One region of the Pseudomonas sp. PGPPP1 genome, then DNA from elsewhere that is predicted to be linked to it. Evidence: predicted binding sites of a transcription regulator. Region 1 holds the regulator's gene; each other region holds the start of a gene.
What was found. The regulator FliA, encoded in region 1, starts transcription of late flagellar genes. The targets are predictions, from matches to a motif close to CTAAAGTTTNNNNNNNNNNNGCCGNTAA.

Region 1 (8,023 bases):
AATGCAGGGCCAACCGGTGATTCTGCTGGTGGCGGGCCCGGTCCGAGCGATGTTGTCGCGGTTTGGACGCCTGGCAGTTCCGAATTTGCACGTTTTGGCTTATCAGGAAATTCCTGACAACAAGCAAGTGACTATCGTCGCGACAGTAGGGCCCAACGGCTGAGGTAGTGGGTTATGCAAGTTAAGCGTTTTTTCGCCGCCGATATGCGTCAGGCCATGAAACTGGTACGTGATGAGCTGGGCGCCGACGCCGCGATTATCGGTAACCGTCGTATTGCCGGCGGTGTCGAGCTGACGGCTGCCCTGGATTACACCCCCCAGGCACTGGCGCCCCGCGTGCCGAACATGGAGCTTGAAGACGAGCTGCGCAAGACCGCCTCGCGCATCGTCTCGGCCCAGGCTGAGCTGAGCATGCGTGGCGACAGCGACGCCACCACCAATCGCCAGTTGTTCGCCGGCTTGCCGCTGACGGCTGCCGAGCCGCTGGTTGAGCCGACCTTTGTCGAGCCGCCACGTCCTGCCGCGCCAGCCCCGGCCGCCGCAGTCGATGCGCGCGTGTTCGACTCGATGCGCTTTGAACTCAATGGCCTGCGCGAACTGCTGGAAGTGCAGCTGGGCTCGCTGGCATGGTCGCAGTTGCAAGGCAGCAAGCCGCAACAGGCCAACCTGTGGCGCCGCCTGCAACGCATTGGCCTGTCCGGCCCGTTGTCCCGCGACCTGCTGGCGTTGACCACCGAAATCGAAGAACCTCGCCAGGCCTGGCGCATGTTGCTGGCCCATTTGGCGCGGATGATCGTCACCCCGGAAATCGAACCCCTGGAAGAGGGCGGTGTGATCGCCATGGTCGGCCCTGCCGGCATGGGCAAGACCACCACCCTGGCCAAGCTGGCGGCGCGTTACGTGCTCAAGTACGGCGCGCAGAATATCGCGCTGGTGAGCATGGACAGCTATCGTATCGGTGCCCAGGAGCAGCTCAAGACCTTGGGGCGCATCCTCAATGTGTCGGTGACCCACGTCGATCCGGGCCAGTCCCTGGCCAACGCCCTCGACCCATTGCTGCGCAAACGCGTGGTGCTGATCGATACCGCCGGCCTGCAAGCCAGTGATCCGGCGCTGCGCATGCAGTTGGAAAGCCTGGCCGGACGTGGCATCAAGTCAAAAAATTACCTGGTGCTTGCAACCACTAGCCAGAAACAGGTTCTGACGGCTGCGTACCACAGCTACAAACGTTGCGGGCTGGCCGGTTGCATCCTGACTAAACTGGATGAAACCGCGAGCCTTGGCGAGGTGTTGAGCCTGGCTATCAGCCACGAATTGCCGGTCGCCTACCTGACCGATGGCCCGCGGATTCCGGATGACCTGCATCTGCCGCGTCGTCATCAGTTGGTCAGCCGTGCAGTCAGTGTGCAAATGCAAGAAGAGCCTAGCGAGGAAGCGATGGCCGATATGTTCGCCGACCTTTACCACAACCCGGCAAAGCGGGTGGGTTGAGGGCAGGACGAACACCGTGAAATGTACCTACATCGATGGTCTGCAAGATACACGCGGCCAAGCCATGTAGCCTGCGTCTAAGCAAGACAAGGTAAAGAAATAAAATGGGCAGCATGCATCCCGTACAGGTGATCGCGGTGACCGGCGGCAAAGGTGGCGTCGGGAAAACTAACGTGTCAGTGAATTTGTCCCTGGCCCTGGCAGAGCTTGGCCGTCGCGTCATGCTGCTGGATGCTGACCTGGGGCTGGCGAACGTCGACGTTCTGCTCGGGCTGACACCCAAACACACCCTCGCCGATGTCATCGAAGGGCGCTGCGAGCTGCGCGATGTGCTGCTCCAGGGCCCGGGTGGCATCCGCATCGTACCGGCCGCCTCCGGTACCCAGAGCATGGTGCACCTGAGCCCGGCGCAGCATGCCGGCCTGATCCAGGCGTTCAGCGATATTGGCGACAACCTCGACGTGCTGGTGATCGACACCGCCGCCGGGATCGGCGAGTCCGTGGTCAGCTTTGTGCGCGCGGCGCAGGAAGTCCTGCTGGTGGTCTGCGATGAACCCACCTCGATCACCGACGCCTACGCCCTGATCAAACTGCTTAACCGTGACTACGGCATGAACCGCTTCCGCGTATTGGCCAACATGGCCCAAAGCCCGCAGGAAGGGCGAAACCTGTTCGCGAAGTTGACCAAGGTCACGGATCGCTTCCTCGATGTCGCCTTACAATATGTCGGCGCAGTTCCCTATGACGAGTGTGTGCGCAAGGCCGTGCAAAAGCAGCGTGCGGTCTATGAAGCGTTCCCTCGTTCGAAATGCGCACTGGCGTTCAAGGCCATTGCCCAGAAGGTCGATACCTGGCCATTGCCCGCCAACCCTCGGGGGCATCTGGAGTTTTTCGTCGAGCGATTGGTGCATCAGACGAGCGCAGGACCCGTGCTATGACAGCGACCGGCTACAACGCGTACAAGAAGTCTGCCCGTGACAGCCAGGGCGAGTTGATCGAGCGCTACGCGCCGCTGGTCAAGCGCATCGCCTATCACCTGCTGGCACGCCTGCCCGCCAGCGTCCAGGTCGAAGACCTGATCCAGGCGGGCATGATCGGCCTGCTCGAAGTGTCGACCAAATACGACGCGAGCAAGGGGGCGAGTTTCGAGACGTATGCGGGTATCCGTATCCGGGGTGCGATGCTCGACGAGGTCCGTAAAGGTGACTGGGCACCGCGTTCGGTGCATCGCAATACGCGCATGGTCAGTGATGCAATTCGCGCAATTGAAGCAAAAACCGGTCGCGACGCTAAAGATCATGAAGTTGCGGCCGAACTCCAATTGAGTCTCGACGATTACTACGGGATTTTGAACGATACCTTGGGCAGCCGCCTGTTCAGTTTCGACGACCTCTTGCAGGACGGCGAACACGAAGGGCTGCACGAGGACGGCGCGAGTGCTCATCTTGAGCCGTCGCGCGACCTGGAAGATGAACGCTTCCAGGGGGCGTTGGCGGACGCGATAGCCAATTTGCCGGAGCGTGAGCGACTGGTGTTGGCGCTGTACTACGACGAAGAGCTGAACCTCAAGGAAATCGGTGAGGTCCTGGGGGTCAGCGAATCACGAGTCAGCCAGTTGCACAGCCAGTGCGCAGCCCGCTTGCGGGGGCGTTTGGGAGAGTGGCGAGCGCGCTGACAGGCAGTGTGGGGACACTGCAGACGAGACCGTGAAGCCGCAGGCTTTCGCGGGGGCGCTCCGTGGTACCCCGGCAGTCCTTTTTGTGTAATGCCTGTTGATTGAAATGGCGCGTCCAGGTGCTGGGCGCGTTTAAGACTGCTTGGAGGTCGAATTGGACAAGAACATGAAAATCCTCATCGTTGATGACTTCTCAACGATGCGGCGGATCATAAAAAACCTGTTGCGTGACCTTGGGTTCACAAACACGGTCGAGGCGGATGACGGCATTACGGCGATTCCGATCCTCAACAGCGGGAGCATCGACTTTCTGGTAACGGACTGGAACATGCCGGGCATGACCGGTATCGACTTGCTGCGCCACGTGCGCGCTGACGAAAAACTGCGCAGCCTTCCTGTGCTGATGGTGACCGCCGAAGCCAAGCGTGAGCAGATCATCGAAGCCGCCCAGGCCGGGGTCAACGGTTACGTGGTCAAGCCTTTCACTGCACTGGCCTTGAAAGAGAAGATCGAGAAAATCTTCGAACGCATCCACGGCTAATGCCATCGCGGGGGAGCTATGGAGCATAAAGAAACATCACAGGGAGACTTCGAGTCGACCCTGAAAAAGCATGCTCACCAGTTGGTCGACAGCCTTGAAAAAGGCCAGTTCGGCGACGCGGTGCAGTTAATCCATGAGCTCAACCAGACCCGTGACCGCGGCCTGTACCAGGAAGTGGGCAAGCTCACACGCGAGCTGCACAGTGCGATCGTCAATTTTCAGATTGACCCGCACATGCCCCAGGCCGAGGAAATCTCGCAAATTACGGATGCCACCGAACGCCTGTCCTATGTGGTCAGGCTGACTGAGGCGGCGGCTAATCGCACCATGGACCTGGTGGAAAACGCCACGCCTCTGGTCAACGGCATGGCCACTGAAGCCCAGGCCCTCAGCGTTGACTGGGGCCGCTTCATGCGCCGTGAAGTGGGGGCTGAAGAGTTTCGTGAGTTGGCGCGTCGGGTTGAAGGTTTTCTGTCTCGCAGCGAGCAGGAGAACCGCACGGTTTCCAGCAACCTCAACGACATTCTGCTGGCCCAGGATTACCAGGACCTCACCGGTCAGGTGATCAAGCGCGTGACCCAGCTGGTCACCGAAGTGGAAAGCAATTTGCTCAAATTGGTGCTCATGGCAGGCCAGGTTGACCGTTTTGCCGGCATCGAACATGACCGCGAAGCGATCCTCTCGGAAAAAGATCCGCAAAAACATCTCGCCAAGGGTGAAGGTCCGCAGATTCATGCCGATAAACGTGAAGACGTTGTATCGGGTCAAGATGATGTTGATGACCTGTTATCCAGTTTAGGCTTCTAAGGAGCACCCACATGAGCTTCGGCGCCGATGAAGAAATCCTTCAGGATTTCCTTGTAGAGGCCGGCGAAATTTTAGAGCAGTTGTCCGAGCAACTGGTCGAGCTGGAAAGCCGACCGGATGATGCGAACCTGCTCAATGCAATTTTTCGCGGTTTTCACACTGTAAAAGGGGGCGCCGGCTTCCTCCAGCTCCATGAGCTGGTGGAGTGCTGCCACATCGCCGAGAACGTGTTCGACATCCTGCGCAAGGGTGAGCGTCACGTTGATTCGGAATTGATGGACGTGATTCTCGAAGCACTGGATGCAGTCAACGGCATGTTCAGCGAAGTGCGCGAACGTGCACCGATCACTGCGGCCACCCCGGAACTGCTGGCCGCCCTGGCGCGCCTGGCGGAACCTGCCGACAACTCGCCCGCGCCGGTTGTCGAGGTGGCGGTCGCTGTCGTTGAAGCAGAGCCGGATGTGACCGACAGCGAGTTCGAACAGCTGCTCAACTCCCTCAGTGCCGTGAAGGCCGAGGCAGAAGCGCCAGCTGCGCCCGTTGCGGCACCGACCAGCGAAGACATTACCGACGCAGAGTTTGAATCCCTGCTCGACCAGTTGCACGGCAAAGGCCAGTTCGCGGCCGATGCGGTGGCCACTGCCGCTGCGCCAGAAGCCCCTGCGGCTAGTGCCAGCACCGACATTACCGACGATGAATTCGAAGCGCTGCTCGACCAACTGCACGGCAAGGGCACCTTCGTGGCCGACGCCTTGCCGGAAATCGCTGCGACTGCTGCAGCGCCTGCTGCCAGTGTTGAGCCGGCCGGCGACGGCCTGATCTCCGATCACGAGTTCGAGTCCCTGTTGGACGAGTTGCACGGCAAGGGCAAGTTCACCGAAGTGGCCCCGGCTGCCGCAGCCGCCGTTGCCGCGCCGGCTCCGGTTGCCGCCAAGGCCGCTGCGCCTGTCGCCGCCAAACCTGCACCTGCCCCAGCGCCTGCTCCAGCACGTGCCGCAGCGGCTCCGGTTGCCGAAAAGGCCGCCAGCGAAGCCGAAACCACCGTGCGGGTGGATACCGCACGCCTGGACGACATCATGAACATGGTGGGCGAACTGGTGTTGGTGCGTAACCGCCTGGTGCGCCTGGGCCTGAGCAGCGGCGATGAAGCCATGCAAAAGGCCGTGTCGAACCTGGACGTGGTGACGGCCGATCTGCAGACCGCCGTGATGAAAACGCGGATGCAGCCGATCAAGAAAGTCTTCGGCCGCTTCCCGCGTTTGGTTCGCGACTTGGCGCGCCAATTGAAGAAAGAGATCAACCTGGAACTGGTGGGTGAAGAAACCGACCTCGACAAAAACCTTGTCGAGGCCCTGGCCGACCCGCTGGTCCACTTGGTGCGCAACGCGGTCGACCACGGCGTGGAAACCCCGGAAGAGCGCGAAGCCTCGGGCAAGTCCCGCAACGGCAAGGTGATTCTGGCGGCCGAGCAAGAAGGCGACCATATCCTGCTGTCGATCACCGATGACGGCAAGGGCATGGACCCGACCATCCTGCGCAACATCGCGGTCAAGCGGGGCGTGATGGACAAGGACGCCGCCGACCGCCTGACCGACACCGAGTGCTACAACCTGATCTTCGCCCCGGGCTTCTCGACCAAGACCGAGATTTCCGATGTGTCCGGCCGTGGTGTGGGCATGGACGTGGTGAAGACCAAGATCAGCCAGCTCAATGGCTCGATCAATATCTACTCGACCAAGGGCCAGGGCTCGAAGATCGTGATCAAGGTGCCGTTGACCTTGGCGATCATGCCAACCCTGATGGTGATGCTGGGCAACCAGGCGTTCGCTTTCCCGCTGGTCAACGTCAACGAGATCTTCCACCTCGACCTGTCGCGCACCAACGTGGTGGACGGCCAGGAAGTGGTGATCGTGCGCGACAAGGCGTTGCCACTGTTCTACCTCAAGCGCTGGCTGGTGGCATCGGCCAAGCATGAAGAGCAGCGCGAAGGCCATGTGGTGATTCTCTCCGTGGGCACCCAGCGCATCGGCTTTGTCGTCGATCAACTGGTGGGCCAGGAAGAAGTGGTCATCAAGCCTTTGGGCAAAATGCTGCAGGGAACCCCGGGCATGTCGGGTGCGACCATTACCGGTGACGGTCGGATCGCGCTGATTCTCGATGTTCCGAGCATGCTCAAGCGTTACGCCGCTCGGCGTATTTGATTCTGGTGGGGCAGGGCGGTTTGCCCGCCCCGCCTAACGGAGTGTTTATGGCAGTCAAGGTCCTGGTGGTGGACGATTCGGGTTTCTTCCGCCGCCGCGTCTCGGAAATTCTTTCCGCCGATCCAACGATCCAGGTGGTCGGCACGGCCACCAACGGCAAAGAGGCGATCGATCAAGCCATTGCGTTGAAACCTGACGTGATCACCATGGACTACGAGATGCCGATGATGGATGGCATCACGGCCGTCCGGCACATCATGCAGCGCTGCCCGACCCCGGTGTTGATGTTCTCCTCGCTGACCCACGAAGGCGCCCGGGTAACCCTCGACGCGCTGGACGCTGGCGCGGTGGACTTCCTGCCGAAGAACTTCGAAGACATCTCGCGCAACCCCGAGAAGGTCAAGCAACTGCTGTGCGAGAAAGTCCACAGCATTTCCCGCAGTAACCGTCGCAGTCTGTTCAGTGCGCCAGCCCCGGCGCCTGCACCGGTGGCTACGTCGACCGCGCCGACTTCATCGTTTGCACGTCCAGCACCTGCGCCCGTTCCACGGCCTGCGGTAGCGCCTGTACGTGCGCCTGCACCTGCTGCGACAGCGCATTCGCCGGCGCCCAAGCGCAAGGCTTACAAGCTGGTCGCCATCGGCACCTCTACCGGCGGCCCGGTTGCCCTGCAACGTGTGCTGACCCAATTGCCGGCCAACTTCCCTGCGCCGATCGTGTTGGTCCAGCACATGCCGGCCGCGTTCACCAAGGCCTTCGCCGAGCGCCTGGACAAGCTGTGCCGCATCAGCGTCAAGGAAGCCGAGGATGGCGATATCTTGCGTCCTGGTTTGGCGCTGTTGGCTCCGGGTGGCAAGCAGATGATGGTGGACGGCCGTGGCGCGATCAAAATCCTGCCGGGCGATGAACGCCTGAACTACAAGCCGTGCGTGGATATCACCTTCGGTTCGGCAGCCAAGTCCTACGGCGACAAAGTTCTGGCGGTGGTGCTCACCGGCATGGGCGCCGATGGCCGCGAAGGCGCGCGCCTGCTCAAACAGGGCGGCAGTGCCATCTGGGCCCAGGACGAAGCCAGTTGCGTGATCTATGGCATGCCCATGGCCATCGTCAAGGCTGACCTGGCCGACGCCGTCTATAGCCTGGACGACATCGGCAAGCATCTGGTGGAGGCCTGCCTCTGATGGATGTTTTAAGCCTGATCGGCATCATCATGGCGTTTGTCGCAATCATTGGCGGCAACTACCTCGAAGGCGGCCACCTTGGCGCCCTGGCCAACGGCCCGGCGGCGTTGATCGTGATCGGCGGCAC
Region 2 (8,023 bases), on a different contig from region 1:
TGCCCGGGTCGGGCATATTCGTGCCTACGCCACGTGTGCCGGGATTGTCGGTGCGGCAGTGCTGGGCCACGGCCTGATCAACTGGCTGCCGGCCTGGATTGTGCTGCGGATGATTGTCGGCCTGGGGATGATGTGCCAGTACATGGTCATCGAGAGCTGGCTTAACGAGCAGGCGGACGCCAAGCAGCGTGGCGTGGTGTTCAGCGGCTATATGATTGCCTCTTACTTGGGGTTGGTGCTGGGGCAATTGATCCTGGTGATGCATCCCCAACTCGGCCTCGAACTGCTGATGTTGGTGGCACTGTGCTTTGCGTTGTGCCTGGTGCCGGTGGCCATGACCCGGCGTATTCACCCGGCGCCGCTGCATCCTGCGCCAATGGAGCCGCGCTTCTTTATAAAGCGCGTGCCGCAGTCGTTGAGTACGGTGTTGGGTGCGGGGCTGATCGTGGGCTCGTTCTACGGTTTGGCGCCGCTCTATGCATCGCAGCAAGGGCTGACGACGGAGCAGGTAGGTCTGTTCATGGGTAGCTGTATTTTTGCCGGATTGTTGGTGCAGTGGCCGCTGGGTTGGCTGTCGGACCGTTATGACCGCGCGCTGCTGATTCGCTGCTTTGCCCTCTGCCTCGCGGTGGCGGCGTTGCCGTTGGCGGTACTGACACAGGTGCCGCTGGAAGTGCTGTTTGTGGCTGGCTTCGTGTGTTCCCTGGTGCAGTTTTGCCTGTATCCGCTGGCAGTGGCGTTCTCCAACGACCACGTAGAGGGTGACCGCCGGGTGTCGCTCACGGCCATGTTGCTAGTGACCTATGGCGTGGGTGCCAGTGTCGGGCCGTTGCTGGCAGGTGTGGTCATGAAGATGTTTGGCAGCCACATGCTGTATGCGTTTTTCAGTGTGTGCGCGTTGATCCTGGTGTGGCGCATTCGGCCAAAAGCGGTGACCAACCTGCATCAGGTGGACGATGCACCGCTGCATCACGTGGCGATGCCCGACAGTATGTCCAGCTCTCCGTTGGTGGCTGCGCTTGATCCTCGGGTGGATGAGCAGGTGGTGCAAGACCAGATGCAAACCACCGCGCCAGAAGCTGAGGACGAACCGGAGCAATCGCCGGTGGAGTCGCCGGCCGCCGAAACTGAGCGTGAACCCGAGCATCCAGATCCGGACGACCACCCCCACGACTTGAGCAGGGCGCGCCCCTGAATGCAAAAACGGGCAGATCCCATCAGGATCTGCCCGTTTTTTTTGTCGCGATCTTTAGCTTTAAAAATCGTCGTCTTTGTCGAAGCGTCGTGCTTCACGCTGCAGTTGGTACACGAATCGCTCGACCTGGCGTTGTACCAGGCCACTCATATTGTGGAAGCGAACACCCGCAAAGGTGGTGTTGATCTTCTCTTCGAAGTGCAGGTAACGCAGTTCGACAGATGTGGTCATGCTGCCAAAGGGCAGGGCGGCGATAAAGCGGTCGTAGACCTGGCCCAGTTGCAGGCGCTCGGAGATATCCCCTTCAAAGCGCAGTTTGCAGCCGGTGGCGGATATATCCAGCAGCTTGCCAGCAATGGGAGCCTTTAGTTTCTCGCCGCCTATTTCGATATTGACCAGTTGGGCCAGCTTCAGGGCTGCGCGGAAGGCGTTGCGGCGCTGATGGTAGACCACCTCGTCGGGCATGCTGCCGGTATAGATGCGGTGACCGTCTTTTTCGCTGACGGTCATGGTGCCGCTGCTTTCCCAGGCAACGCGTACGCCTTCGTGGAAGCCTTCGATGCGGAAGGGTTCGCCGTTCTCAAGGTGGCGTTCGCCGTCGCGGGGGATCATCTCATCCAGGGCCACTGTACCGCTGTCGCGATCAACGTCCACCAGGTAACTCTGGAAGCGCTGGCTGCGTTCATGGAAGGTAATGATCAGCGGGTCATGGCTTTCTTGCAGCATCCGCAAGGTGCTGGCGATTTCCAGAGGCGTGGTGAGGACCTTGGGTGGCTGCGGTGCATCTTCCGCATTAAGGGCGTTGAACACGGTTCTTCCATCTCCAGACAAAATACAACTACACGCAAGAGCCAGCATTTTGCCAGCATGTAACACGCCTTGGATAGGCCGCGCTGTAAACGGGTGTCAGGCTTGGCTGCGGGTGCTTGGTTTGACCAGGCGTGAGGTGGAGCCTTGGGCGTTATACAGCGCCGGAGGCTCTCCGCCGTGAAGTATACGCAACTGGTTGGCGGTCGTAGCTTGCTGAATCTGGATCGACTGACCGTTGAGCAGGTTGGCTTCCTGGCACTGGGCGAGCAAAAGGTTGAGTTCTTTGCTCTGTGCCAGCAATTGATCGCCGACCGAGGAGTGACTGGCCAATTGCGCCAGACCGTCGTGGTCTGCCGGCAGGCCGAGGCTGATGAGGATCTGGCTGCGTTTTTTGCCGTGCTGTTCAAGCAGGACAATCAGCGACTGCTTGCGCGCCAGAATGTCTTCCAGCAGAGGCATGTCACGGCCGTAAAGCGCCAAGGATTCTTCCTTGAGCAGCTCAAGCAAGTGTTGGGTCGGCGCTAGATCATCAATGATCAGTTGAAGCAGATTTTCGTCGTGATGCATGGCTGGCCTTGGGGTTTAAGCGTCCAAAAGCCCGGCGCAGGCCTTTGCCTAGCGCTCGGCTTCGAAATTAAGCAGCTTGCTGGCTACACGGTTGCTGTCGACTTTATAGCTGCCATCAGCGATAGCCTGTTTCAACTCGGCCACGCGGGCTTTATTGACAACCGGTTGATCGCGCAGCGAGTCAGTGACCTTCTGCAACTGTTGAGCCTCATTGCTCAGGTGTACGGATTCCCCGCTCTGGCTGGCGCTGGCCTGTTCTGCCTTGACGGGCAGGGCCTGTGGCTTGGCCTCTACGCTGTCCTTGGCACCCGTGGTGCGCGTACTGCCGGGCAAAGCCTGGGAATTATTTAAACGGCTGAAATCGATGACCATGATAAAAAACCTCTGGGTATTTGGACGCTTGCCATGTTTTCGGCCATACCCGGACAAACTTTAGGCTCGATTGACAATAAACTGCACAGGCCGACATCCAGTCGACAGTGTAGGAAAAGCTGGCGCCCGATACCAGTAGTCTATAAAGCCACCTCGACTTGGCCAGGTGCTGTCACCCGTGCCTTGATCACGCGATTGGAATTAAGGTTCTTCACGCGGATCTGCTCACTCATGCCGCCGTTGGACAGCGCTTCCCCCGGCATTTTCACGTTCAGCGCGCCGCTGCTGGCGGAAATCACCACTTGATCACCCTTGCGAATGACTTCGGCCTGCTCCAGATGCACCAGCGTGATGACTTGGTCGGTGACCACTGGTCGGGTCAATTTTTGCCCGACAGCCTGGTCCAGTGACGTCAAATAGCCCTGGTTGATCATGCTGATGTCTCGCTCACGCAGCACAACATCGTCGAAACCGATGATGCCGGTGCGTTTCAGCGGACGAGCCACAACCACTACATCGCGAAACAGCTTCACCTGCGCCGGCACAAACACGGTCCAGGGGGACGCGCCCTCGCAGCGTACTTTCACCGTCACGCGGCCGATGGGTTGGGCGGGGCTTTCCAGGGACGCTGTCAATTCCTTGTCGCACATTGGCATGCGCAGGCGTGGGTCCAACTGGCTGACCTGGATTTCATAACGCCCAGGCGTCTGGGTGGTCGCCAGATAATCTTCTACAGTGAACTCAAGAAAGCCCTGAGTGACGCCGATAAGTAGATCAGGCAAGGTGACGTTGTCTGCGCGGGCCGTGGTGCCGAGGCTCAACGCGAGCAACGCCAGCGGTGCGCAGAGCAATCTACGGTACCGTGGTAATTGAAGGCGTCGGGAAACTGTCGTTTTAATATCCATAGCCAACAAATAGCAAAGCTCGTGCCGTTTAGTGTTGGGGGCGCGCTGTCCTCTAGGTATGGCTCAAGGTTTTAGCGTAGGAGTAAAGGCATGGCAGGTGTAATGGATTCAGTAAACCAGCGCACACAGCTGGTAGGGCAGAATCGCCTGGAGTTGTTGCTTTTTCGCCTGGACGGCAAGCAGTTATATGGCATCAACGTGTTCAAGGTGCGGGAGGTGCTGCAATGCCCCAAGCTGACGATCATGCCCAAATCCAGCCCGGTGGTGTGCGGCGTGGCCAATATCCGCGGTGCGACCATTCCGATTCTTGATCTGGCGCTGGCCACTGGCTCGCCCGCGTTGCAGGATCGCCAGAATCCCTTCGTGATCATCACTGAATACAACACCAAGACCCAGGGTTTCCTGGTGCGCTCGGTGGAACGTATCGTCAACATGAACTGGGAAGAAATTCATCCACCACCCAAGGGCACTGGCCGCGACCACTACCTCACGGCGGTGACGCGCGTTGATAACCAATTGGTGGAAATCATCGATGTGGAGAAGATCCTCGCCGAAGTCGCTCCCACCTCGGAATCGATTTCCGTGGGCGTGGTGGATGCCGAGACCGCACACAAGGCGATCTCCCTGCGCGTGCTGACGGTGGATGACTCGTCGGTGGCCCGCAAGCAGGTAACCCGTTGCCTGCAAACGGTCGGCGTCGAGGTTGTAGCCCTCAACGATGGTCGCCAGGCGTTGGATTACCTGCGCAAGTTGGCGGACGACGGCAAAAAGCCGGAAGAAGAGTTCTTGATGATGATCTCCGACATCGAAATGCCGGAAATGGACGGTTACACGCTCACGGCCGAGATACGTAACGATCCACGCATGCAAAAATTGCATATCATCCTGCATACTTCGTTGTCGGGTGTATTCAACCAGGCGATGGTCAAGAAGGTCGGTGCCGATGACTTTTTGGCCAAATTCCGGCCGGATGACCTGGCAGCCCGGGTAGTCGACCGGATCAAGGCAGCAGATCACGGCTAGGGGGATTTCCCCTGGCGGTCACACGATTTAAGAGGCGGTATCATTGTCTACGGGTAATTTGGATTTCGAACAATTCCGGGTCTTCCTGGAAAAAGCCTGTGGCATATTGCTCGGTGAAAACAAGCAGTACCTGGTATCCAGCCGTCTCAACAAGCTGATGGAACAGCAGGGCATCAAGTCGTTGGGCGAATTGGTCCAGCGTATCCAGGGCCAGCCGCGCAGCGGGCTCAAGGAAATGGTGGTGGATGCCATGACCACCAACGAAACCCTGTGGTTTCGCGATACCTATCCCTTTGAAGTGCTAAAGAGCAAGGTGCTGCCGGAAGCCATCAAGGCCAGCCCGGGCCAGCGCCTGCGCATCTGGTCGGCGGCCTGTTCTTCGGGGCAGGAACCGTACTCGATCTCGATGTCCATCGATGAGTTCGAACGGACCAACATGGGGCAGTTGAAGGCTGGCGCGCAAATCGTTGCCACCGACTTGTCCGGCACCATGCTTACCAACTGCAAGACCGGCGAGTACGACAGCTTGGCGCTGGGCCGAGGTCTGTCCCAAGAGCGTCTGCAACGTTACTTCGATCCGAAAGGGGCCGGGCGTTGGGCGGTCAAGGCGCCGATCAAGAGTCGCGTGGAGTTCCGTTCGTTCAACCTGCTCGACAGCTATGCCAGCCTGGGCAAGTTCGACATGGTGTTCTGCCGCAACGTGCTGATCTATTTCTCGGCCGAGGTGAAAAAAGACATCCTGTTGCGCATCCACGGCACTCTCAAGCGTGGTGGCTATTTGTTCCTCGGCGCTTCTGAAGCGCTGAACGGTCTGCCGGATCATTACCAGATGGTGCAGTGCAGCCCTGGGATCATCTATCAGGCTAAGTAAGTCGAGTTCACTCGGTCAAAAAATGTGGGAGCTGGCAAACCAGCTCCCACATTTTTTTTGCGGCAATCCTTCCTCGGGCGGCAATCCCCCATTGCCGCTTTACTGGCGCCACGCGGAAACACGTTGCCGCTTTTCTGGCATTGCCGCCGGCAATCGCCCCTCAAGCCCTTTAAATTCGGGCCCTCCATAAACTGGCACACACCTTGCTATAACCCTGTTAATGAAAAGCAGGTCAGCCTAAAGGTTTCCGCCATGAGCATCAGCTTCGATAAAGCGCTCGGTATCCACGAACAAGCCCTGGGCTTCCGCGCCCAGCGTGCCGAAGTCCTGGCCAACAACATTGCCAACGCCGACACCCCGAACTACAAGGCTCGGGACTTGGACTTCTCCGCCGTGCTCGCCGCACAGCAGGACAAGACCAAGAACGGCACCTTCGCCTTGAACATGACCAACAGCCGTCATATCGAAGCGCAAGGCCTGAGCAATGGTGACGAGTCGTTGCTGTACCGCACGCCGATGCAGCCGTCGATCGACCAGAACACCGTCGACGCCCAGTTGGAGCAATCGGCCTACGCCGAGAACTCGGTGAACTTCCAGGCCAGCTTCACCCTGCTCAACAGCAAATTCAAAGGGCTGATGTCAGCCCTGCGTGGAGAGTAAGCCATGTCCCTGTCCAGTGTTTTCAATATTGCCGGTAGTGGCATGAGCGCTCAGACCACCCGTCTGAACACCGTCGCCAGTAACATCGCCAACGCCGAAACCGTGTCTTCGAGCATTGACCAGACTTACCGCGCTCGTCATCCCGTGTTCGCCACCATGTTCCAGGCTGGCCAGAACGGCGGCAGCGATTCACTGTTCCAGGACCAGGGTAATGCCGGTTCCGGTGTGCAGGTGCTTGGCGTGGTCGAAGACCAGAGCAACCTCGAAGCCCGTTACGAGCCCAACCATCCCGCCGCGAACGAAAAGGGTTATGTCTACTACCCCAACGTCAACGTGGTCGAGGAAATGGCCGACATGATTTCCGCCAGCCGTTCGTTCCAGACCAACGCGGAAATGATGAACACCGCCAAAACCATGATGCAGAAGGTCCTGACCCTGGGTCAGTGATAAGGGGCACCGAATAATGGCCATTGTTGATACCTCATCAACCAACACCGCGGTCCAGGACCTTTTCAACAGCAAGGTCAAGACTGCGACCGACAACGTCGCTAGCGCTTCCAGTGCCGCCACGGGTAACCAGTCGCTGGGCAAGGACGCGTTTCTGCAACTGCTGGTGACTCAGCTGAAAAACCAGAACCCGCTGTCGCCTCAAGACAACGGTGCATTCGTGGCCCAGTTGGCGCAGTTCAGCAGCCTGGAAGGCATCAACACCCTGAACGACTCGGTGAATGCGATTTCCAGCAACTTCAGCTCGTCGCAAGCGCTGCAGGCTTCGTCGTTGGTGGGTCGTTCGATCATCACCCAGACCGACAAGGCCCTGGTGGATACCAGCAAGAGCATGACCGGGTCGGTGGCGGTGACGTCGGCAGTCGGCAACGTCTCCATCAAGATCACCGACAAAGACGGCAACGTGGTGCGCACCATCGACATGGGTGCCCAGAACGCCGGGAATTCGGACTTTATCTGGGACGGCAAAAACGACGCGGGTGAGGTTGCTCCAGCGGGTACCTACACCTTCGCGGCCACCACCAAGAATGACAAGGGCGACGCGGTTGCCCTGGCCACCTCGCTGCCAGCCACGGTCACCAGCGTGACCTTGAGCAAGACCGGCGGCGAAATGTTGCTGAACCTGGCAGGCGGCATGGGCAGCGTCAAGCTGTCGCAAATTCAGACTATCGGTACATAGAGCCGGCTAAATACGGCAGAGGGAGAGAAACATGTCTTTTAACATCGGCCTTAGCGGCCTCTATGCGGCCAACAAACAACTGGACGTGACCGGCAACAACATCGCCAACGTCGCGACCACTGGCTTCAAATCGTCCCGTGCGGAATTCGCCGACATCTACGCGGCGTCCAAACTGGGCACCGGCCAGAACAGCATCGGTAACGGTGTGAACCTGGCGGCAGTGTCCCAGCAGTTCACCCAAGGTGATGTGAACAACAGCGGCGGTATCCTGGACATGGCGATCCAGGGCGGTGGCTTCTTCGTGCAGAAGGCTAGCGACGGCTCGCTGGAGTACACCCGTAGCGGTGCTTTCCGTGCCGACAAAGACGGCTACATCACCAACAACACCGGTACTTCGCGCCTGCAAGGTTATGCGGCAGACGAGAACGGTAAAA
Region 3 (8,023 bases), on a different contig from region 1:
CTTGTTCGGCACCGCCTTGATGGTGTCGGCCATGGCCAGCAGGATGTCTTCGAAGTACGGCTTCAGGCGCGCACTGCCAGAATCGAACATCGGCCGGTTGGCGGCGTCGGTGATCTGGATGCGCAAGCCTTCAGGCGTGATTTCAAACGAAATCTGATCCTTGAACTTCAGCAGTTGCGGGTTTTCCTCGACCTTGGTCTGCAACTCTTGCAATAGCAGCTCCAGGCGTTCCTGCTCGACTTGCTCAGCCATGGCCTCGACGGTGTCGCGCTCGATCGGGATTTTTTCCTGGGGCGCTTCAGTCTTGATTTCCGGGTTGATGGTGCGCTCAGGCGACAACTGCGGCGAACCGCCGAGGTCGATCACAAAGGGTGTACCGCTCTCCGAGAAACCAATCGGGTCTTTGAAGTAGCCGGCGATGGCGATCTTCTGTTCCGGGGTGGCGGTGGACATCAGCCACAACACCAGGAAGAACGCCATCATCGCCGTCGCAAAGTCGGCGAAGGCGATTTTCCAGGCGCCACCATGGTGCCCCGCAGCGAAGCGCTTGACGCGCTTGATGATTATCGGCTGGTTGTTTTCCATGGCTTAGCGACCGCGAACCGCTTGTTCCAGCTCGGCGAAGCTTGGGCGATGTTTCGGGTACAACACTTTGCGACCGAACTCCACCGCCAACGACGGTGGCATGCCGGAAGCGGAGGCTACCAGGCTGGCCTTGATCGATTCGTACAGGTTGATTTCTTCCTTGGCGTCATGCGCCAGGGAGGTCGCCAGCGGACCAAAGAAGCCGTAGGCCGCGAGAATACCGAAGAAGGTACCCACCAGCGCCGCACCTACGTGCATACCGATGGCTGCCTGGTCGCCCTCACCGAGGGAGGCCATGGTCACCACGATACCGAGTACCGCCGCCACGATACCGAAGCCGGGCATGCCGTCGGCAATACCGGTTACGGCGTGAGACGGGTGTTCCAATTCTTCTTTAAGGCTGAACAGTTCCATGTCGAACAGGCCTTCCAGCTCATGGGGGGCCATGTTGCCGGAGGACATGATGCGCAGGTAGTCACAGATGTAGGCGGTCATGCGCTCATCTTTGAGCACGGCCGGGTACTTGGCGAAAATCGGGCTGGCGGCGGCGTCTTCAATGTCAGCCTCAATGGCCATCATGCCTTCGCGGCGGCTCTTATTGAGGATCTCGTAGACCAGGCCCAGCACCTCTAGATAGAAGGTGTGGGTGAAGCGCGAGCCGAACATGCCCAGCGACTTCTTGATCACGTGCATGGTCATGTAGCCGGGGTTCGCCTGCAGGAACGCACCCAGTGCCGCACCACCGATGATCATCACCTCGAAGGGCTGGATCAGCGCAGCAATTTTACCGTGGGACAGGACGTACCCGCCGAGCACGCTTGCGAAGACGACGATGATGCCGATAATTTTAGCCATAGGAGATGAGTACTTGCGCCGTCGGGTTCATGGACATATTTGGGGGAACTGAAAAACTCTTGTTCTACTTATCGGCAAAACTGCGCCAGACTATAGCCCGTTAAGGCGAAAAGCCAGTTCGGCCCGTTCCGGGCGTGTTGACCGCAAGTGATGATCGCGCCCCTACCATGGCTAATGAAACGACAGTCCCATCTGTAAGACCTTTCTCTCTCGCCGCTTGGATCAAGCGCCTGGACGATGTGTTGCTGCCTGTGCCCCAGGCCAGCCACGACCGCGTAAGCAGAGCCATCCGCGATAACCGCAGCTCATTACGAGATATTGCCGAGCTGATGCAAAACAGCCCGGCGCTGGTACTCAGTGTGATGCGTGAGGCCAATAGCCACACTCAAGGCAGCCTGGCGGAGCCAGCGGAAAACCTTGAAGTAGCGCTCAATCGACTAGGCCTAAAGCGGGCCGAAGAACTGCTGGCGCGCCTGCCCTCAGTGCCGGCCCAAGAAATTCCCGTAGCGCTGCGCCAGCTATTGCTGGTGAGCCAGCATGCCTCGCAGCAAGCCAACGGTTTGTTCGGCAGTCGCCTGGCGCGCCTGTGGCAAGACATTCACTGGGGCAGCCTCCTGTTCTTGTCGCCACTGTGGCCGATGGCGGTGGCCTATCCCAAGCTCCTCGAAGAGTGGGAATTGCGGGTTATCCACAAGGGCCAGTCGGCGCGCGAGGTCGAGCAAGAACTGTTCGGCGTACGCCTGCTAGATTTGTGCGTGGGCCTGACCGAGGCCTGGCACCTGCCGATCTGGGTATCCCAGGGCTATAACCTGCTGCTGAACGAACAGCGCCTGCTGGTCAAGGCGCTGCATATCGCCCGCGAAGACGATCCACTGCGCCACCAGCAATTGCTCGATGCCGAACCCAACCTGCGCCGCTGGCTGAACCAGCCCGCCAATACGGTGCTACTGGCAAACGGCTTGGCAATGTCAGCCCAAGAGTCCTGGACCTGCCCGCACACCGAACGCTGGCAATACCTGACCGCCCTGTACCTGCAACAGCCACTGGGTGAAGTGCAGCAACAGGTTCACCAGCAAGCCGTGACCAGCGCGCGCACCACCGTGATGCCCGACCTTTGGCACCCCGCGCTGTCGCTGATCTGGCCGTGGCATGTGCAAAAGATTCATCGCGGCCTGCTGCCTGCACCCCCGCCCACCGCCGAAGCCCTGGCCATCTGGCGCAAGCGCTGCACCGAGCTGCTGGTAGAACCCAGCCGCTTCGCCAACGCCATGCACCTGACTACCTGCGCCAAGGAAGCCTTGGTGGCCAGCGGCATGCAGCGGGTCATGCTGCTGATGACCGATCGCGCCCAGAGCACCTTGCGCGTGCATCAGGTCGACGGGCTGCCGAAGGACGCTGCCAACTTGAGCCTGGATGTGGTCAACAGCACGCTATTGCAGCGCTTGCTGGAAAAGTCCGCCCAAGTGCGCCTCAACCCGGACAATCACGCGCAGTTCTCCGCACTGCTGCCGCCGATCCTGCGCCGCCTGTTCAACGGCGAACACCTGCTGCTGCGTTCCCTGAGTTGCAACGGCAAAGTGGTGATGCTGATGGTGGCCGACCAAGGTGGCGGACCGTTCTCGGAAACCACCGTGCAGGCCTTCGGCAAAACCGCCCAATGCATCGAAAAAGCCCTGCACTGCTTTACCAACCGCAGCGCCTGATGCTTGCGCTACAATCGCGGTCCTTTATCGCCAACATTTGTGCCCAGGAGACCTCACATGCCTGACTTCTCTGGCTTGCCGCTGGTGATCGAATCCAGCGACCTCGTCGGTCGCCTCGATGCCGAACACCTGATTCTGGTGGACCTCACCAGTGCCGCCCGCTACGCCGAAGGGCATATCCCCGGCGCGCATTTCGTTGACCCCAAGCGCACCCAACTGGGCCAGCCGCCAGCCCCCGGCCTGCTGCCGCACAAGGCTGACCTTGAAAAACTCTTCGGCGAACTGGGCCACACCCCCGACGCGACCTACGTGGTCTACGACGACGAAGGTGGCGGCTGGGCCGGTCGCTTTATCTGGATGCTCGACGTGATCGGCCACCAGAAATACCACTACCTCGACGGCGGCCTGCTGGCCTGGCTGGAAGAAAAACACCCGGTCTCCACCGAGGTGCCCGTTCCTGTCGGTGGCCCGGTCAGCCTCACACTGCATGACGGCCCAACGGCTACCCGCGAATACCTGCAAAGCCGCCTCGGCGCTGCTGACTTGGGTATCTGGGACGCACGCGGCCCGCTGGAATATTCCGGTGAAAAGGTGCTCGCGGCCAAAGGCGGGCACATCCCCGGCGCCGTGAACTTCGAATGGACCGCTGGCATGGACAAGGCGCGCAACCTGCGCATCCGCCGTGACATGCCGCAGATCCTCGAAGACCTCGGGTTGACCAAAGACAAAGAAATCATCACCCACTGCCAGACTCACCACCGCTCTGGCTTCACCTACCTGGTGGCCAAGGCGCTCGGTTATCCGCGAGTCAAAGGTTATGCCGGTTCCTGGGGCGAATGGGGCAACCACCCCGACACCCCCGTTGAGATTTAAGGTTTAAAGGACAGTCAATGAAAAAGCAGTTGTTCATCCTCAGCCAGTACTTGCTGCCACACCACTTGCTGTCGCGCCTGGCCGGCTGCGTTGCCGAGTGCCGTGTGCGTTGGTTCAAGAACGCCTTCACCACGTGGTTCGCCAAGCGTTATCAAGTGGACATGTCCCAGGCCCTGGTTGAAGACGTGACCGCCTACGAGCACTTCAACGCGTTCTTCACCCGTGCCCTGAAAGACGGCGCCCGCCCGCTGGACCAAACCCCTGGCGCGGTGCTGAGCCCTGCCGATGGCGCGGTCAGCCAACTGGGCCCGATCGAACATGGTCGCGTGTTCCAGGCCAAGGGCCACAGTTTCAGCGTGCTGGAACTGCTGGGTGGCGATTCCGCCGTGGCAGCGCCGTTCATGGGCGGCGACTTCGCAACGGTTTACTTGTCGCCGAAGGACTACCACCGCGTGCACATGCCACTGGCCGGTACCCTGCGCGAGATGATCTACATTCCGGGGCGCATCTTCTCGGTGAACCAGACCACTGCGGAAAACGTACCGGAGCTGTTCGCACGCAATGAACGTGTGGCCTGCATTTTCGACACTGAACGCGGCCCGATGGCCGTGGTGTTGGTGGGTGCGATGATCGTCGCGTCGATTGAAACCGTGTGGGCTGGCTTGGTGACGCCGCCAAAACGTGAGCTGAAAACCTTCCGCTACGACGAAGCAGCGCGTGCGCCGATCCATTTGGAAAAAGGTGCGGAGCTGGGTCGCTTCAAGCTGGGTTCGACTGCGATTGTGCTGTTCGGGCCGGATCAGGTGAAGTGGGCTGAGGAGTTGGCGGCAGGCACTCCTGTGCAGATGGGCCAAGGCATCGCGGCACCTAAAGCCTGACCCCAAACAGAGTTGAAGCTGGAACCCTATCAATGTGGGAGCTGGCTTGCCTGCGATGCCGGTGGTGAATCCAACACCGCTATCGCAGGCAAGCCAGCTCCCACATTTTTGATCCCATTCCTACAGGGGAAGGAGAGTTACAGCTGACCGTCGCGGTCACGGAAGCCCAGCAAGTACAACACCCCATCCAACCCCAGCGTCGAAATCGCCTGCTTAGCCGACTGCTTCACCAACGGCTTGGCGCGGAACGCCACACCCAGCCCGGCAATCGCCAGCATTGGCAAGTCATTCGCCCCGTCGCCGACCGCAATGGTCTGCTCCAGGCGCAAACCTTCCTTATGGGCCAATTCCTTCAGCAAATCCGCCTTGCGTTGTGCGTCGACAATCGGCTCTACGGCCACACCGGTCACCTTGCCATCCACCACTTCCAGTTCGTTGGCGAACACATAGTCGATGCCTAGCTTGGCCTGCAATTGCTTGGCGAAGTAGGTGAAGCCGCCAGACAGGATGGCGGTCTTGTAGCCCAGGCGCTTGAGTTCGGCGAACAGGGTCTCGGCGCCTTCGGTCAGGCGCAGCGAGGCGCCGATGGAGTCCAGTACGCTGACGTCCAGCCCCTTGAGCAGCGCCAGGCGCTCCTTGAAGCTGGCGCGGAAGTCCAGCTCACCGGCCATGGCGCGCTCGGTAATCTCGGAGACTTGCTCGCCCACACCGGCGGCCTTGGCCAACTCGTCGATGACTTCGGCCTCGATCAGCGTGGAGTCCATGTCGAATACTGCCAGGCGGCGGTTACGACGGAACAGCGAATCTTCCTGGAAGGCGATGTCGACATTCAGCTCCTGGGCCACGCTGAGGAATTCGGCGCGCAGGGCCTGTGGGTCGGCCGGCTCGCCGCGCACGGAGAACTCGATGCAACCCTTGCCTTTGTCGGCTGGCGTGTCCAACGGCATGCGACCCGACAGACGGTCGATATGGTCGATATTCAAACCGTATTGCGCGGTAATCGAGCTGACTCGCTGCAACTGCTCGGCCGTGACCTTGCGGGTCAACAGCGTCACGATGTGGCGTTTCTTGCCTTGGCCGGCGACCCATTGCTGGTAATCGGCTTCGGACACCGGGGTGAACCGCACCTGTTGATCCAGCTTGTACGCCGTAAACAGGATGTCCTTGAGGACCGAGGACGCCTGTTCATTGCTCGGGATCTCGACCAGGATGCCGAACGACAGCGTGTCGTGGATCACCGCCTGGCCAATGTCGAGAATGTTCACACCACCTTGGGCCAGAACGCCGGTAATGGCGGCGGTGAGACCCGGGCGATCTTCACCGGTGATGTTAATCAGGACAATTTCGCGCAAGGCGCACCCCCAGGCTGGAAAAAAACCGCATTCTACCCACTTTCAGTGACCATCGGGCACAGCCAGCGCTTTGCCGGTTCTAGGGCTGTCGCTATACTGCGCGTCAACTTCACGGACCAAGAGCCGAGCGCAAGTGAACCGGCCCACGCCAGTAAAAACCGATAACTTCTTCCTGCTGATCTTCCGGGCACTGCGCCACCGCCGTGTACCGATCGCATTACGCATCGCCAGCCATAACGTGATCCTGGTCGCCTTGGCCCTGGTGATCTATGCCTGCGTGATGGGCTTGCAGTTCAAACAGGCCATGCACGAACAAGCCGACGCCCTGGGCGAGAGCCTGACCACGCAAACCGCCACCTCGGCGACCGAGCTGTTGGTGTCCAACGACATCCTCAGCCTCAACGTGCTGCTCAACAACCTGACCAAGAACCCGCTGGTGGCCCACGCCGCCATCTACAGCGTGGACAACCGGATCATGGCCGAAGCCGGGCAGCGCCCGAAGAACGGCCTGCTGGGTGAAGCGGAAGGGTTGTATCAGAGCAACATCACGTTCCAGGACGTGAAGGCCGGCCAACTGCGCATCAGCCTCGACATGCAGCAATTCCAGCAGCCGATGACCATCAGCCTGCAAAGCATGGGCATCCTCAGTGCGATCCTGCTGGCCTTGGCCCTGGCCTTGAGCCTGCGCCTGGGTCGGCATATCTCCACGCCGTTGATGCAATTGCGCATCTGGCTGCGGGACATCGACGAACACACCCCGGCCACCGACCGCCAGGATGAGATCGGCGACCTCGCCCGCCAGCTTCACGCCAGCTTTGCCCCAGAGCCTGTGGTGCGCGAGGCTGAGCCCGAGCCTGAATTCGACGACACCGACTACGGCGACGAACCCGAGTTTGAAGTGCGCGACCTGCGCGAGCCGGGTTTCGACGAAGCCCCACCTGTGGCGGGCCTCAAGCCTGCAACCCGCAAGGCGATCCAGGCCGAAGAAGACGAATTGGACGACGAAGACCCGTTCGCCGATTTGCGCGACACCTCGGACGGCAGCCCTGCCACCGCCCCCAAAGCCGCGCCGGTGCCGGTGAGGAACGCCGAGCCCCAGCACAGCGCCGTGCTGGCCGTGCAACTGGGCGCTCAGGACCAACTGCGCCGCCTGCCGCGCGCACGCCTGACCGAGTTGCTGGAGCGCTACCGTGACTGCCTCGACCAGGCCGCCTCGCTCTACCAGAGCGAACTGCACACCCTGAACGACGGCAGCACGCTGATGCTGTTCCACAGCGAAGACAGCGGCGAAGATTACCTGACCAACGCCATCTGCTGCGGCGAGCTATTGCGCGCCTTGGGCCATGCCCTGCAGATCGAAGTGGCGGACAGCGGCATCACCCTGCAACTGCAACTCGGCCTGACGGTGAGTGATGACCTGTTCGGCATGAGCCAGATCGACCTGCTGCTCACCGAGAGTGCACAGGACGCCCTGGCCCTGTCCCAGCACAGCCGCAACCTGTTGTTGGTGGAGCGCAAGATCAGTGAAGACTCGCTGATCCGCCAGCGCGCCCGTATCCGCCCGATCGCCAGCCCAGAGGGCGCAAGCTGTGTGGAGCGGTTGATGGAGCCTTATCCGTCGATGCTGGAACGACAGCTGGCACGGATGCACGAGACCCGCACAAAAAGTTAACTATGCGGGCTCGCTACACCCCCCAACAAAAAGGCCCGCTGAGTCAGCGGGCCTTTTTTGTATCTGCGGTTCGGCTTAGAACCTGAACACTTCCATATCCGTACG
Region 4 (8,023 bases), on a different contig from region 1:
CATCCAGGCGCGGGGCGGAAAAGTCGTGGTGGTCGACCCTCGGCGCAGCGAGACCGCGGCGATGGCTGACCAGCACCTGTTCGTGCGTCCCGGTGGTGATGCGGCGCTGCTGTTCGGGGTGCTCAATACGTTGTTTACCGAGCAGCTGACTCGCGACAGTCACCTGCCGGTTGAAGGCCTGGAGGACGTTCGGCGAGCCATTGCCGGGTTTACCGCCGACGCGATGAGCGCGCAGTGTGCTGTGCCCGCCAAGCAGATCCGCCAGTTGGCGCGGGACTTTGCGGCAGCCGACAAGGCCGTGTGTTACGGGCGCATGGGTGTGTCGACCCAGGCGTTTGGCACGTTGTGCCATTGGCTTGTGCAACTGATCAACCTGGTTACCGGTAATTTGGACCGTGTTGGCGGGGCGCTGTGCACTACGCCGGCAGTCGACCTGGTTGCGTCCACTGGCGGCGGGCATTTCAATCGCTGGCAGAGTCGGGTTTCCGGGCGTCCGGAATACGGTGGCGAGTTGCCTGTATCGGCGTTGGCGGAGGAAATGCTGACTGAGGGCGAAGGACAAATCCGCGCGTTGGTGACGGTGGCGGGTAATCCGGTGTTATCGACGCCGAACGGTCGGCAGTTGGAGCAGGCGCTGGATGGCTTGGAGTTCATGGTCAGCGTCGACCTGTATATCAACGAGACCACGCGTTATGCCGACCTGATCCTGCCGTCCACGTCTGCATTGGAGAACGATCACTACGACACCACTTTCAATATGTTCGCGGTGCGTAATGTCACGCGCTTCAATCGCGCGATCCTGCCCAAGCCGGAAGGCGCGCTGCATGACTGGGAGATATTCGTCGGCCTGGCCCAGGCATTTGCTGCGCAGACAGGCGCGGTGCTCAAACCGACCATGGCACCTGCGCAGATGATCGACTTTGGGTTGCGCGCCGGGCTTTACGGCGACGCGTCCGAGCATAAGCTGTCGGTGGCGATGTTGGCGGATCATCCCCATGGCGTGGACTTGGGGCCGCTCAAGGCCAACCTTGCCGCGCGCCTGAAAACCGCTGATGGCAAGGTGCAGGCTGCGCCTGCGGTAATCCTCGCCGACCTTGCGCGGTTTGGCGCACAACCGGTGCCTGTGGCTGACGAGCTACTGCTGATAGGGCGTCGGCATGTGCGCAGCAATAATTCGTGGATGCATAACTATCATCGGCTGGTGAAGGGCAAGCCACGGCACCAATTGCTGATGCATCCCGATGACCTGGCGAGCCGGCAGTTGAGTGACGGCCAGCGTGTGCGGGTGAGTTCGCGCATCGGCATGATCGAGGTGGAAGTGGTGGCCAGCCTGGACATGATGCCCGGTGTGGTCAGCCTGCCCCATGGTTGGGGGCATGGGCGCCCAGGTGTACAGATGACGATTGCCAGCGGCCAGCCCGGGGCGAGCGCCAATGACTTGACCGACGAACGGCAGTTGGACGAGTTATCGGGCAACGCTGCGCTGAATGGTGTTCCCGTTCAGGTAGCAGCGGCCTGAGCACCACGCTGGAATTTTGCGTTACAATGCGCCACCGTGCCGACCTGTGAGTCGCAAAGTTCCAGCCGAGGTGTTACCATGGATATCATCGAAACGATCAAAGAGCAGATTGCCAACAACACCATTCTGCTTTACATGAAGGGCGCACCTAACGCTCCTCAGTGCGGTTTCTCCGCGAAAGCTTCCCAGGCCATCATGGCGTGCGGCGAGAAATTCGCTTACGTGGATATCCTGCAAAACCCTGAAATCCGCGCCAACCTGCCGAAGTACGCCAACTGGCCAACCTTCCCACAACTGTGGGTGGCCGGTGAACTGGTCGGCGGTAGCGACATCATCGTTGAGATGGCGGCCGATGGCTCGCTGCAAACGCTGATCAAAGAAGCAGCGGCAAACGCGGCAGCCAAGACTGACGCTTGATCCGTCTGCAATAAAAAGCCCCGCTTCTCGAAAGAGAGCGGGGCTTTTTTATGCCTGCGTGCGCGAGCGTTATTCGCCCATCTGCGATTGCAGGTAGTTTTCCAGGCTGACTTTGTCGATCAGGCCCAATTGGGTTTCCAGCCAGTCGATGTGTTCTTCCTGGTCTTCCAGAATGTCTTCCAACAGTTCACGACTGCCGAAGTCACCCTTGGTCTCGGCGTGAGCAATGGCGGCCTTGAGGTCGCTATGGCTTTTCTGCTCGAACTTCAGGTCGCTGCTGATCATTTCCTGGGTATGTTCGCCGATGTTCAGCTTGCCCAGGTCCTGTACGTTTGGCAGGCCTTCCAGGAACAGGATGCGCTTGATCAGCGCGTCGGCGTCCTTCATGGCCTTGATGGATTCTTTGTATTCACGTTTGCCCAGCTTTTCCAGGCCCCAATCGTCGTACATGCGCGCATGCAGAAAGTACTGATTGATCGCGACCAGTTCATTGGCAAGGATTTTGTTGAGTTGCTGGATGACTGAGATGTCGCCTTTCATGACTGGGGTCCTGCCCTGTAATAGCTGTGTATAGGGCGGAGTTTGAGCGGCGAAAACCCTAGTGTCAAACCTAAGTTATTGAATAATAAATGAAAATTAATCGGAATAAGAATGTTTGTGTTCCGCGTCTTGACGCTAACTAATTGAATTGTGGGCATAAAAAAACCGGACACTAAGTCCGGTTCTTTAAAACACGCCATATTAAGCGTGTGTAAATTCTGCTGAGTAGGGGATCGCGGCCTGGGCTGTTTGCAGCTGCGTCAGGGTTTCCCGTACCACTTGCTTGGCCAGGCAAGCACATTTACCGCACTGGCTGGCAACGCCGGTGGTTTCACGCACTTCCTTGTAGCTGCAGCAACCTTCATAGATTGCTTCGCGGATTTGTCCGTCGGTGACGCCAGTACAGAGGCACACATACATAGGGGAGAACCGTCGCGGGTTTAAGGCTTAAGTGCGTTGGATCTTAATGTTAACGAGAATGATTGTCAAAGTAGAATCGTAGGGTATTCGCTGGCACCGCGCCCTCACTGACGAACGGTTTTTTCAGTGTATGATGGTCGGTCTTCACGAAGCGTGACCGCGTCACAGGGCTGTCGCTTATACACGGCAGACTTGGAAGCGGTCCTTTTACTTCAATCGTCACCCTTACATCAGGAGATACCCAATGAGCGTACTCGTCGGCAAACAAGCCCCGGATTTCGACGTACCTGCCGTTCTCGGCAATGGCGAAATCGTAGACAGCTTCAAACTGTCTGAAGCCATCAAAGGCAAATACGGCCTGGTGTTCTTTTACCCGCTGGACTTCACCTTCGTCTGCCCTTCGGAGCTGATCGCCCTGGACCACCGCATGGACGATTTCAAGGCGCGTAACGTTGAAGTGGTTGCCGTTTCCATCGACTCCCATTTCACCCACAACGCCTGGCGCAACACTGCCATCAATGATGGCGGCATCGGCAAAGTCAAATACACCATGGCTGCCGACCTGAAGCACGACATCGCCAAGGCCTACGACGTTGAGTCTGAAGGCGGCGTGGCGTTCCGTGGCGCATTCCTGATCGACGACAAAGGCGTTGTTCGCTCCCAGATCGTTAACGACCTGCCACTGGGCCGTAACATGGAAGAGCTGATCCGCCTGGTTGACGCCCTGCAATTCCACGAAGAGCACGGCGAAGTTTGCCCGGCCAACTGGAAAAAAGGCGACAAAGGCATGAACGCTTCGCCAGAAGGCGTTGCAGCTTACCTGACCGAGAACGCTGGCAAGCTGTAAGCCAGATTCGCGGTACAAAAAAACCGGCCTGAGAAGGCCGGTTTTTTTATGAGCGGGAAACGATCTCAGTCGTTGAAGTCTTCCCAGCCGCCCATGTCTTTCCAGCGGTTGACGATGCCGCAGAACAGCTCAGCCGTCTTTTCGGTGTCGTAGCGAGCCGAGTGGGCCTCACGGCCATCAAAGTCGATACCCGCCGCTTGGCAGGCCTTGGCCAGTACCGTCTGGCCATACGCCAGGCCTGCGAGGGTGGCGGTGTCGAAGCTGGAGAACGGGTGAAACGGGTTGCGTTTCATGTCCAAGCGCGCCACGGCGGCATTCAGGAAGCCCAGGTCGAAGCTGCTGTTGTGGCCCACCAGGATCGCGCGTTTGCAGCCATTGGCCTTCAACGCCTTGCGTACGCCACGGAAGATATCCGTCAGCGCCGCTTCTTCACTCACCGCCATACGCAATGGGTGATCAAGCTTGATCCCGGTGAACTCCAGCGCTGCCGCTTCGATGTTGGCACCTTCAAACGGTTCGACGCGAAAGAAGTGGGTGTGCTCCGGGAACACAAAACCCTGCTCATCCATGCCGATGGTGGTTGCGGCGATTTCCAGCAGTGCGTCGGTGGCGCAATTGAAGCCACCGGTTTCTACGTCGATGACAACCGGCAGATAGCCGCGAAACCGCTCGGCCATCGGATGGCGGGAACCGCCACCACTGTGCTCGTGTTCGTCGTCGTAATGGTCTTCACTCACTTGCTTTCCTCCAGCAGGCGCCAGCGCAGTGTTTCACCGGCGCGCAGCGGGATGACAGTCAGCTCGCCGAACGGCAGGCTGGCAGGGGCGGTCCAGTCTTCACGAACCAGGGTGATGCGGTCGGTATTCGCCGGCAGGCCGTAGAAACGCGGGCCGTTGAGGCTGGCGAAACCTTCGAGCTTGTCCAGGGCGTTACGTTGTTCGAACGCTTCAGCGTACAGCTCGATCGCCGCGTAGGCGGTGTAGCAACCGGCACAACCACATGCTGCTTCCTTGGCATGCTGGGCGTGGGGCGCCGAGTCGGTGCCGAGGAAGAACTTCGGGTTGCCACTGGTGGCAGCATCCAGCAGGGCCACCTGGTGGGTGTTGCGCTTGAGGATCGGCAGGCAATAGAAGTGCGGCCGAATCCCGCCCACCAGCATGTGGTTGCGGTTGTACAGCAGGTGATGAGCGGTGATGGTCGCGCCGACATTGGCCGAGGCCTCGGTGACGAACTGCACGGCATCGGCCGTGGTGATGTGTTCGAACACCACCTTGAGGGTCGGGAACAGCTCGACCACACGGCGCATATGCTCGTCGATGAAGATCTTCTCACGGTCGAACACGTCCACGTCGCCACGGGTGACTTCACCGTGGATCAGCAGTGGCATGCCGACTTCGGCCATGGCTTCGATGGCCGGCAGGATCTTGTCGATACTGGTCACGCCGGAATCGGAGTTGGTGGTCGCGCCCGCCGGGTACAGCTTGGCGGCGTGCACGTAGCCGCTGGCCTTGGCTTCACGAATTTCTTCGGGCTGGGTGCGGTCGGTGAGGTAGAGCACCATCAACGGTTCGAAGCGGCTGCCGGCCGGCCGCGCAGCGAGGATACGCTGGCGATAGGCGTCGGCTTCAGCGGCGTTACGCACCGGTGGTACCAGGTTAGGCATGATGATGGCGCGGCCAAACGTGCGCGCAACATCGGCCACGGTTTGGGGCAACGCAGCACCATCGCGAAGATGAATATGCCAGTCGTCGGGACGCAGCAGGGTCAGGCGGTCGGACATTGGGGATTCCAGGCGGGTCAATCTGGTGGGAATGCTACCGGAAAAGACTCTTGCAGGCACTCGCTATCAAGTTTTGCAGGATGCATCCGATAGCCTTTCGTATGCCTTATCGATGTATGACGCTTTGAAGTGTTGTAGAAACCAGTGGAGCCTCCCGTGCGCCAGCAATATCTAGCCCTGCTCAGTGTGTTCGCCAGCCTGCCTGCGATGGCCCTCACGTTCCAGACGCGTCTGGAGAATATTGAGTGGAAGGTAGAAGGTGACCAGTTCGAGTGCCGCCTGACCCAGCCGATTACCGATTTCGGCTCGGGTGAGTTCGTGCGCCGGGCCGGCGAGCAGGCAACATTTCGTCTGAAAGCCTATAGCGGCTCGCTGGGCGCCGGTTCCGCAACGCTGTTGGCCGCCGCTGCACCTTGGCAGCCAGGGCGAGGCGATATCAATCTCGGTGCGGTACGTGCGGGCAGTGGCGATGTGTTGTTCAACAGCTCCCAGGCGCAGGCAGGTCGCCTGTTCAATGGCCTGTTGGAAGGACGCAGCCCTACTGTGCGGCACTACGGACGGGAGGGCGGTTACTCGGAAATCCGCCTGTTGCCGGTCAAGTTCAACAAGGCCTACAACGACTATCAGCTGTGCACTACCAAGCTGCTGCCGATGAATTACGATCAGGTCAAGCAGACAGAGGTCGGGTTTCCAGGCGGTGGCATCGAGCTGGATGCCGCAGCCAAGAAGAAACTGTCGGTGATTCTGGCCTATATGAAAGCCGATCCCACGGTTAACCATATCGAGCTCAATGGCCACTCGGACAACAGTGGTAACCGCCTGACCAACCGCGACGTGTCACGTCGCCGCGCGCTCGCGGTGATGGATTACTTCAAGGCCAACGGTATCCAGGAATCGCAGATCACCATGCGTTTCCACGGTGAAAGCTATCCGCTGGCGCCTAATACCAATGCCGCCAATCGGGCGCGCAACCGCCGGGTCAATATTCAGCTGGAGCGGGTGGCAACCCCCGAGAAACCGGCGCCCCAGGCCGCTGCACCGAGCAACCCGGCCGCTACCTCGTAGGGTGCGACCATCGGTCGCCCGCTCGACATAATCTGTCGCTTTATCTTCATTTGCTGTCGCGCCCCTGTAATTTCACGGTTTTGGTCGGTAGAATCGACGGCTTTCCGTACAACCCCGTGGAGTGATGGCATGGCCGACGTAAACAAGGTCGTTCTCGCGTATTCCGGCGGCCTGGACACTTCGGTGATCCTCAAGTGGCTGCAGGATACTTATAACTGTGAAGTGGTGACCTTCACCGCTGACCTGGGTCAGGGCGAAGAGGTCGAACCTGCACGTGCCAAGGCGCAAGCCATGGGCGTGAAAGAGATCTACATTGACGACCTGCGCGAAGAGTTCGTCCGCGATTTCGTTTTCCCGATGTTTCGCGCCAACACTGTCTACGAAGGCGAGTACCTGCTGGGTACCTCCATCGCACGCCCGCTGATCGCCAAACGCCTGATTGAAATCGCCAACGAAACCGGCGCTGACGCTATTTCCCATGGCGCCACCGGCAAGGGTAACGACCAGGTACGTTTCGAGCTGGGCGCCTACGCCCTCAAGCCAGGTGTGAAAGTGATTGCCCCTTGGCGTGAATGGGACCTGTTGTCCCGTGAAAAGCTGATGGATTACGCTGAAAAGCACGCAATCCCGATCGAGCGTCACGGCAAGAAGAAGTCCCCGTACTCGATGGACGCCAACCTGCTGCATATCTCCTATGAAGGCGGTGTGCTGGAAGACACCTGGACCGAGCACGAAGAAGACATGTGGAAATGGACCGTCTCCCCGGAGAACGCTCCTGACAAGCCGCAGTACCTGGAACTGACCTACCGCAACGGCGACATCGTCGCGCTGGACGGCGTCGAAATGACCCCGGCCACCGTGCTGGCGACCCTGAACCGTATCGGTGGCGAACACGGCATCGGCCGCCTCGACATCGTCGAGAACCGCTACGTGGGCATGAAGTCCCGTGGCTGCTATGAAACCCCAGGTGGCACCATCATGCTGCGCGCTCACCGCGCGATCGAGTCCATCACCCTGGACCGCGAAGTGGCTCACCTCAAAGACGAGTTGATGCCCAAGTACGCCAGCCTGATCTACACCGGCTACTGGTGGAGCCCTGAGCGTCTGATGCTGCAACAGATGATCGATGCCTCCCAGGCCCACGTGAACGGCGTCGTGCGCCTGAAGCTGTACAAGGGCAACGTGATCGTGACCGGTCGCAAATCCGACGAGTCACTGTTCGACGCCAATATCGCCACCTTCGAAGAAGATGGCGGCGCCTACAACCAGGCGGACGCGGCAGGCTTTATCAAGTTGAACGCATTGCGTATGCGTATTGCTGCAAACAAAGGTCGCTCGTTGTTCTGAGTGTTTTGCCTGTTGTGAAAAATGGCCCCTGTTAAGGGGCCATTTTTTTTGCCTGTGGATTTAATGAGATGCTCATGTTTAAGTTTTT

Region 2: a site for FliA is predicted at 2,981-3,008, ahead of flgM (flagellar biosynthesis anti-sigma factor FlgM). Genes of this name have one in related genera too.
Region 3: a site for FliA is predicted at 1,509-1,536, ahead of motA (flagellar motor stator protein MotA). Genes of this name have one in related genera too.
Region 4: a site for FliA is predicted at 5,589-5,616, ahead of CFE47_RS09600 (flagellar protein MotY). Genes of this name have one in related genera too.

The regions. Positions count from the first base shown of each region.
Region 1 is NZ_NKIG01000033.1:53,642-61,664, reverse strand. Features, by position in the region: gene flhA (flagellar biosynthesis protein FlhA) at 1-163, shown strand, start outside; gene flhF (flagellar biosynthesis GTPase FlhF) at 175-1,491, shown strand; gene fleN (flagellar synthesis regulator FleN) at 1,596-2,429, shown strand; gene fliA (RNA polymerase sigma factor FliA) at 2,426-3,166, shown strand; gene CFE47_RS26700 (chemotaxis response regulator CheY) at 3,333-3,707, shown strand; gene CFE47_RS26695 (protein phosphatase CheZ) at 3,726-4,514, shown strand; gene CFE47_RS26690 (chemotaxis protein CheA) at 4,526-6,715, shown strand; gene CFE47_RS26685 (protein-glutamate methylesterase/protein-glutamine glutaminase) at 6,763-7,896, shown strand; gene CFE47_RS26680 (flagellar motor protein) at 7,896-8,023, shown strand, end outside.
Region 2 is NZ_NKIG01000036.1:34,397-42,419, forward strand. Features, by position in the region: gene CFE47_RS27535 (MFS transporter) at 1-1,195, shown strand, start outside; gene CFE47_RS27540 (flagellar brake protein) at 1,256-2,005, opposite strand; gene CFE47_RS27545 (flagella synthesis protein FlgN) at 2,102-2,572, opposite strand; gene flgM (flagellar biosynthesis anti-sigma factor FlgM) at 2,621-2,944, opposite strand; gene flgA (flagellar basal body P-ring formation chaperone FlgA) at 3,085-3,849, opposite strand; gene CFE47_RS27560 (chemotaxis protein CheV) at 3,940-4,872, shown strand; gene cheR (protein-glutamate O-methyltransferase CheR) at 4,916-5,743, shown strand; gene flgB (flagellar basal body rod protein FlgB) at 5,996-6,403, shown strand; gene flgC (flagellar basal body rod protein FlgC) at 6,407-6,850, shown strand; gene flgD (flagellar hook assembly protein FlgD) at 6,867-7,589, shown strand; gene flgE (flagellar hook protein FlgE) at 7,621-8,023, shown strand, end outside.
Region 3 is NZ_NKIG01000027.1:25,389-33,411, forward strand. Features, by position in the region: gene motB (flagellar motor protein MotB) at 1-585, opposite strand, end outside; gene motA (flagellar motor stator protein MotA) at 589-1,440, opposite strand; gene CFE47_RS24395 (HDOD domain-containing protein) at 1,608-3,143, shown strand; gene CFE47_RS24400 (rhodanese-like domain-containing protein) at 3,201-4,016, shown strand; gene asd (archaetidylserine decarboxylase) at 4,034-4,894, shown strand; gene serB (phosphoserine phosphatase SerB) at 5,032-6,246, opposite strand; gene CFE47_RS24415 (AhpA/YtjB family protein) at 6,380-7,918, shown strand; gene CFE47_RS24420 (PqiC family protein) at 7,994-8,023, opposite strand, start outside.
Region 4 is NZ_NKIG01000005.1:209,637-217,659, forward strand. Features, by position in the region: gene CFE47_RS09565 (molybdopterin oxidoreductase family protein) at 1-1,519, shown strand, start outside; gene grxD (Grx4 family monothiol glutaredoxin) at 1,598-1,936, shown strand; gene bfr (bacterioferritin) at 2,006-2,476, opposite strand; gene CFE47_RS09580 (bacterioferritin-associated ferredoxin) at 2,678-2,896, opposite strand; gene CFE47_RS09585 (peroxiredoxin) at 3,141-3,743, shown strand; gene rnt (ribonuclease T) at 3,809-4,480, opposite strand; gene pyrC (dihydroorotase) at 4,477-5,523, opposite strand; gene CFE47_RS09600 (flagellar protein MotY) at 5,680-6,588, shown strand; gene CFE47_RS09605 (argininosuccinate synthase) at 6,718-7,935, shown strand.